DNA from 3 places in the Mesorhizobium sp. 131-3-5 genome. Region 1 is predicted to be linked to each of the others. Evidence: predicted binding sites of a transcription regulator. Region 1 holds the regulator's gene; each other region holds the start of a gene.
The links. Region 1 encodes PhoB, which activates phosphate uptake and scavenging genes when phosphate is short. Its sites were predicted from a motif close to TGTCATNNANCTGTCAT; they were not measured.
Positions count from the first base shown of each region.

Region 1 (2,263 bases):
GACGAGTTGCAGGCCGACTACACGATCGTCATCGTCACCCACAACATGCAGCAGGCGGCGCGCGTCTCGAAGCAGACCGCCTTCATGTATCTGGGCGAACTGGTCGAGTTCGACCGCACCGAGAAGATCTTCACGTCGCCTCGCGAGAAGCGCACGCAAGACTACATCACCGGCCGCTTCGGCTGATCGCACGCATACGAGGACCAGGATCATGGCCGAACACACAGTCGCAGCCTTCGACGAGGATCTCGGACAGATCAGCAGGCTGATCAGCGACATGGGCGATCTCGCCGGCTCGATGGTCGGCGGCGCCACCAAGGCACTGCTGAACTCCGACAATGCTCTCGCTCAGCGCGTCGTCTCCGACGACGCCATCATGGATGCGCGCCAGCGCGAACTCGACGACCGCGCCATCACGCTGATCGCCAAGCGCCAGCCGATGGCCGACGACCTGCGTCATGTCGTCGGCTCGATCCGCATGGCCGGCGACCTCGAACGCATTGGCGACCTTGCCAAGAACATCGCCAAGCGCGTCGGCACTGTCGGCCTCAGCGCCACGCCGCGCGACCTGTCGCATTCCATCGACGCCATGGCGCAGCTGGTGTTGATCCAGGTGCAGGGTGTGATCGAGGAGTATGCGGCGCGCGATGCCGCGGCACTGGCGAAGCTGCGCGCCGACGACGAGCGCATCGACGTCAAATACACCTCCGTCTTCCGCGAATTGCTGACCTATATGATGGAAGACCCGCGCAACATCACGGCTTGCACGCATCTGTTGTTTTGCGCCAAGAATCTCGAACGCATCGGCGACCATGTGACCAACATCGCCGAGAATGCGTACTATGTCCTGACCGGCACTCAACTGCCCGCCAACCGTCCAAAACAGGACGAGACGGCGATGTCGGCGCCGGCGGCCTGAGCGCAGGGGTAATCAATCGATGATCGCACCACGCATCATGGTGGTGGAGGACGAGGAGCCGCTCGGCGTGCTCCTCCGCTACAATCTGGAATCGGAGGGTTACCAGGTCGAGGTGGTGACCCGCGGCGACGAAGCCGAAATCCGCCTGCAGGAGAACGTGCCCGACCTCCTTGTGCTCGACTGGATGGTGCCGGCGGTGTCCGGCATCGAACTCTGCCGGCGCCTGCGAATGCGGCCCGAGACCGAGCGGCTGCCGATCATCATGCTGACCGCCCGGGGCGAGGAAAGCGACCGTGTACGTGGGCTCTCCACCGGCGCCGACGACTATCTGGTCAAGCCGTTCTCGACGCCGGAATTCATGGCCCGCGTCAAGGCGCTGCTGCGCCGCGCCAAGCCGGAAGTGCTGTCCAGCGTGCTCAAGGTCGGCGATATCGTGCTCGACCGTGAATCGCACCGGGTCTACCGCAAGAAGAGCGAGATCCGGCTCGGGCCGACCGAATTCCGCCTGCTCGAATTCATGATGCGGCACCCCGGGCGCGTGTTCTCGCGCAGCCAACTGCTCGACAATGTCTGGGGCGAGACGATCTACATCGACGAGCGCACCGTGGACGTGCATGTCGGCCGGTTGCGCAAGGCGGTCAACAATGGCCGCATGCCGGATGTCATCCGCACCATCCGTGGGGCGGGCTACGCGATCCGCGAGGATTGAGCACGACCTGACTCAGGCGACGTTTTTCTTCGCGGCAGGGCCTGCTTTCGTTTGCACGCCGGGCGCGAAAATCTCCTGGTCGACGAAGGTCAGCGCGCGCATGGCACAGCCTTCGCGGATCAGCGGCAGTTCGTTCGGCTCGGTGTCGAAGGAGATCGATTTCGAGTGCTGGCCGCCGGCGGTCTGGGCGATGGCCTCGCGCAATGCCGGCTCGATCAGGTCGAAGGCAGCGGCGCTGACGCCGACCATGGCGACGGGCGCGGGATCGATCAGCGCAAACAGGCTGCCGAGGCCGTAGCCGAGTGCCTCCCCGGCCTTGCGGTAGGCTTCGCGCTCGGGCCCGTCCCGTTCCCGTGCCGTCGCGGCCAGCGCCCGCATCTGCGCGTCGCTGACATCGGCCACCGGCTCGGTGTCCTCGCCGAGCTGCCTGGCGTTGCGCCAGATGGCGTAATTGCCGGCATAGGCCTCGACACAGCCGCGCCGCCCGCAGCGGCAGAGCGCGCCGCCCGGCCGGTGGATCATGTGGCCGAATTCGCCGCCTGAGGAATGGGTGCCAGTGAACAACTCGCCCTTCAGCACCAGCCCCATGCCGATGCCGTGCGAAAGCAGGATGGCGATGAAGTCGTCACGGTAGC
Region 1 covers NZ_AP023254.1:1,436,006-1,438,268, forward strand. The annotation lists gene pstB (phosphate ABC transporter ATP-binding protein PstB) at 1-186, shown strand, start outside; gene phoU (phosphate signaling complex protein PhoU) at 212-919, shown strand; gene phoB (phosphate regulon transcriptional regulator PhoB) at 939-1,628, shown strand; gene JG747_RS07070 (ROK family protein) at 1,641-2,263, opposite strand, start outside.

Region 2 (2,263 bases), 1.5 Mb from region 1:
GCCGACCATCCGCAGGCCGCGATCGTCAAGAAGCAGATGTCGGGCGGCTCGACGCTGATCTGCCTCGACGTCAAGGGCGGCAAGCAGGCGGCCTTCGCCCTGCAGAACGCGCTCGACATCGTGCTGATCTCCAACAATCTCGGCGACGCCAAGAGCCTGATCACCCATCCGGCGACGACCACGCACAAGAACTTGAGCGACGAGGCGCGCGCCGAACTCGGCATCGGGCCAGGAACGCTCAGGCTGTCGGTCGGCCTGGAGGATACCGATGACCTTCTGGAAGACATCGCGCAGGCTCTCAAGGCCGCTAAATAGAGGGTCGTCGAGGTAGGTCGTCCGCGCCGCGATCAGGCGCGCGACGACGCCTCTTCCAGTTCGGCCGCCTTGGTGCCGATGGTCATCGCATTGCCGCGCCAGTCGACGGCGCCGCCGAGCCAGCCGCGCCCCCACATGGTTGGAAGCAGCAAGTCCCGCGCAATCATCGCCGCGACCGTGCGCGGCGAAAGGTGCCAGCCCTTGGACCAGGCCAGGGCGCATTCCGGGAGATAAAAGGCCGCCAGCACGGCGATGGCCGTCAGCGGCAGGCTGAAGCCGGCGCTTGCCGCCGCAACCAGCGCAAGCGCCAGCGGCACCACCGCGCCGGTCAGGATTTCCGGCGCGAAGAACCGTGGGAAGGTGACGCGGCGCAAGCGCGCCCAGCGGGCCTGGCGCGACCAGATCGTGCCAAGCGTGCGTCGGCCAAGCGGCTGCTCGAAGGGTGCCGCGACGAGATTGACGCGCAGGCCAAGCCCACTGACCAGCTTGGTCGCGGCGGCGTCTTCGGCGATTTCGGCGGCCAGCGCGCGGATGCCGCCATTGGCATCCAGCATCGGCTTGTTCCACAACATGCTCTTGCCCTGGGCAAAGCCAAGGCCGAGCGCCTCGCCGGCATATTGCCAGCGCGCCTGCAGCGTGTTGAGGAAGGCGCATTCGACCTCGGCCCAGAAGCCCTCCGGCCGCGAACCGATCGGTGTCGAGCAGACAAGGCCGGTGTCCGGCCGCCACGCCGCCATCAGATGCTGGACGTAGTCTCTCGGCATCAGCACGTTGGAGTCGGCCAGGACAACCCAATTGTGCCGCGCGGCTTCCCAGCCCTTGACGCAATTGTTGAGCTTGGGATTGGCGCTGACGCGGTCGTCGCCGATCAACAGCCGGGCCGGCACTTTTGGAAAGCGGCCAATGGCGGCACGGATCAGCCTGACCACTGGGTCGTCTCCATGAGCGACGCAGAAGATCAGCTCGTAGCGGGGCCAGTCTAGCGAGAAGGCGCGCTCCAGCGTCTCCTGCGTGAACGGCTCGACGCCGCGCGAGGGTATGACAATCGATACCGGCGGCGATTTGCCGGCCGGCGGTGCGATCGTCGTGCGCCGTCTCAGCTGTGAGGCGGCGAGAAGGATACTTGCAGTGTTTGAAAGGATAAGAGCAGTCGAAAGCGAGGCGGCTATGAGAGCGAGTTCCATCGAGATCTGGTCACTCCAGAAGAGACGGCCCGCATCGTGGCCGTTTTCAACAGTTCGACAGAGCGCCGAGTCGCCCGGTTCGTGCACACCACCATTGTCATGTGTCACTTAAATGACATTCTTTGCCGGCACCTGCGTTTCAAGACGAGGCGCGACAAGACGCGCACGTTGACCTGCTCGCCGGGAGCGCCGAAAGGTTCTGTTGGTTTGAGCATGATCTTTTCCGAAAACCGGTTCCCACTTTTCGGGATCATGCTCTAGATTGTTTTGGAGCCGCTTATGTACCGCGCCGTCACGCGCAAAATCGAAGTGCAGGTCAGGCCGTTCTATCTCGAGGACCGCTCCGATCCTTCCGAGAACCGCTATGTCTGGGGCTATCAGATAACGATCGACAACCAGTCGGACGAATTCGTGCAGCTTCTGTCGCGCTATTGGCACATCACCGACGGTGCCGGCCGAGTCGAGGAAGTGCGCGGCCCGGGCGTCGTCGGCGACCAGCCCGAACTCAATCCCGGCGACAGCTATCAATACACGTCCGGCTGCCCGCTCTCGACGCCCTCAGGCATCATGGTCGGGCACTATACGATGCGCAACAAGCGCGGCGAGACCTTCGACATCGCCATCCCGGCGTTCTCGCTGGATCTGCCGGGGACGCGGCGGACGGTGAATTAGCGTCCTTCTCCCCGTTCCACGGGGAGAAGGAATGGCTTTACTGTGCGGCAAATTCCGCCGGATCGAAGTCGTACTGTGTCGAGCAGAATTCG
Region 2 covers NZ_AP023254.1:6,597,348-6,599,610, forward strand. The annotation lists gene JG747_RS32280 (O-succinylhomoserine sulfhydrylase) at 1-315, shown strand, start outside; gene JG747_RS32285 (ceramide glucosyltransferase) at 348-1,499, opposite strand; gene apaG (Co2+/Mg2+ efflux protein ApaG) at 1,779-2,171, shown strand; gene JG747_RS32295 (Hsp33 family molecular chaperone) at 2,209-2,263, opposite strand, start outside.
Region 2: JG747_RS32285 (ceramide glucosyltransferase) is a predicted target of PhoB. The motif match lies at 1,601-1,617, and genes of this name have one in related genera.

Region 3 (2,263 bases), 440 kb from region 1:
ACTGGGACCACGCTAGGCTGCGCGCTTCGCTCGACGATTTTCGCGAGCTGACGGCCGAGGCATTCCTGGAGAAATACGAGGGATAGTTCCTCACATTGCCGTCATAAGGGGGCCTGTTCATATCTCTGACACAGGACTCGGACAGGACGCCATCTCCCCAAGGAGATTGCCATGCTCGACACCGTCAGACCCTCGCTTTTCGGATTCTTTGCCGGCACCAACCCGACCCCGCCGGCGCATCTCGGCACGCGCTACGACACCTCGGGCAATTTCCTGACCGAGCCCGGCAACACCGTCGTCAGCCATCTCGTCAGCGGATCGCCTTCCGAAGCCGCCGTGCTTGCGGTGCGCGAGAAGATGCTGGCGATGCCCGACGCCGACCGGCTCGCCTTCACGCCCGTTTCCAGCCTGCATATGACGCTGTTCCAGGGCGTCATCGAATATCGCCGCCGCTTGCCTTACTGGCCGCAGGACGTACCGCTCGACACCAGCATCGACGCCATGACCCGCCTCTATCTGGAGCACCTGAAGGGCTTCGAGGGCTTCGGTCCTTTCAACATCAAGGTGATCGAGGTCGTGCCCACCGGTCTCACCGTTGCCGGCGCGACCGACGAGGACGTGCGCATCATGCGTCAATGGCGCGATGCGTTGGCGGTGCCGTTCGGCTACCGGCACCCCGATCATGACGCCTACGTCTTCCACATCACCTTCGCGTATCAGATCCGGCGTCTTGCCGACGACCGTGCGGCAGCATGGCAGGCTCTGTTCGACGATTGCCTGACGCTTTTGACAAGGCAGGCTCCGGTGATCGAGATCAAGGCGCCCGCCTTCTGCGCCTTTCGCGACATGAAGCACTTCGAGGAATTGCTGGTGCTTGGCTGATCGCCGGTCACGCGCCAATGCATGTCGCCCGAAAGTGGCCCCGGTTTTGGGAGAACGACATGCATAAAAACTAAAGACCTGAAGCGCGTCGCATGAATTCGTTTCAGCGCGGCGCGCTTCAGCCGTCGCGCCTGTGGAGCGTAACAAAACTGACATGCTGGCGACACGGCAGGTTCATGTGGCTGCGCTAGGCGAGAGCCTGACGATCAACAAGGTCCGGACTGGAACCTGCTCATGCCAGCAAGCTCTGCCACACTCGAAATCCGTGGTGTCAGCCGACGATTTGGCAAGAACACCGCCGTCAGCGACGTCAACATCTCGATCCCGCAGGGTCAGATGGTTGGCGTCATCGGCCGTTCGGGCGCTGGCAAGTCGACCCTTCTTCGCATGATCAACCGACTTGTCGACCCCAGCCAGGGGTCGATTTTTTTTGACGGCGCCGAGGTCTCCCGGTTGCGCGGCTCGCCGCTGAGGCGCTGGCAGCGCGACTGCGCCATGATCTTCCAGCAGTTCAACCTGGTGCCGCGCCTCGACGTGCTGACAAACGTCCTGCTCGGCAAATTGAACCATCGCTCGACCCTGTCCAACCTTCTCGGCATGTTCTCGCGCGCCGAATGCGCCGAGGCGGTCGCCGCGCTCGAGCGGCTCGACATAGCCCGCACCGCGCTTCAGCCCGCCGGCACCTTGTCTGGCGGACAGCAGCAGCGTGTCGCCATCGCCCGCGCCATGATGCAGCAGCCCAAAGTGATCCTCGCCGACGAGCCGATCGCCTCGCTCGACCCGCTCAACGCGAAGGTGGTGATGGATTCGCTGCAGGACATCAATCTGCGCGAGGGCATCACGGTCGTCACCAATCTGCACACGCTCGACACCGCCCGCGCCTATTGCAACCGCATCATCGGCATGGCCGCCGGCAAGGTCGTCTTCGACGGCCCGCCGGAAGAGCTCAACCGCGAGGCCGTGCGCCTCGTCTATGGCGCTGACAGCAATGGCGCAGAGATATCGGAGGCCATCACCTCCACCAGCGTTGCCTTCAAGCAGAAGATTGCCGCATCCGCCGGACCGCTCGAACCCGCATTCCCGGGTTACTGAGCCCATGATCCCGAAAAGTGGAATCCGGTTTTCGGGAAAGATCATGGGCCAAGAAAGGGCGGTTGGGATCGTCCGCCCGCGTCAAGGGCACTTGTCAAGATCAAGAACGCTGCCGGCGCGGGGCCGGAACTTACAGGAGAGACATCAAATGTTCAGGAAGATGGTTTTCAGCGCCGTTTCGGTGCTTGCCATGGCAACCAGCATGGCCCACGCCGCCGACATGAAGGAATTCCGCGTCGGCATTCTGGGCGGTGAAAACGAGACCGACCGGCTGCGCAACTACCAATGC
Region 3 covers NZ_AP023254.1:1,876,355-1,878,617, reverse strand. The annotation lists gene JG747_RS09155 (DapH/DapD/GlmU-related protein) at 1-86, shown strand, start outside; gene JG747_RS09150 (DUF1868 domain-containing protein) at 172-882, shown strand; gene phnC (phosphonate ABC transporter ATP-binding protein) at 1,117-1,974, shown strand; gene phnD (phosphonate ABC transporter substrate-binding protein) at 2,123-2,263, shown strand, end outside.
Region 3: phnC (phosphonate ABC transporter ATP-binding protein) is a predicted target of PhoB. The motif match lies at 1,022-1,038, and genes of this name have one in related genera.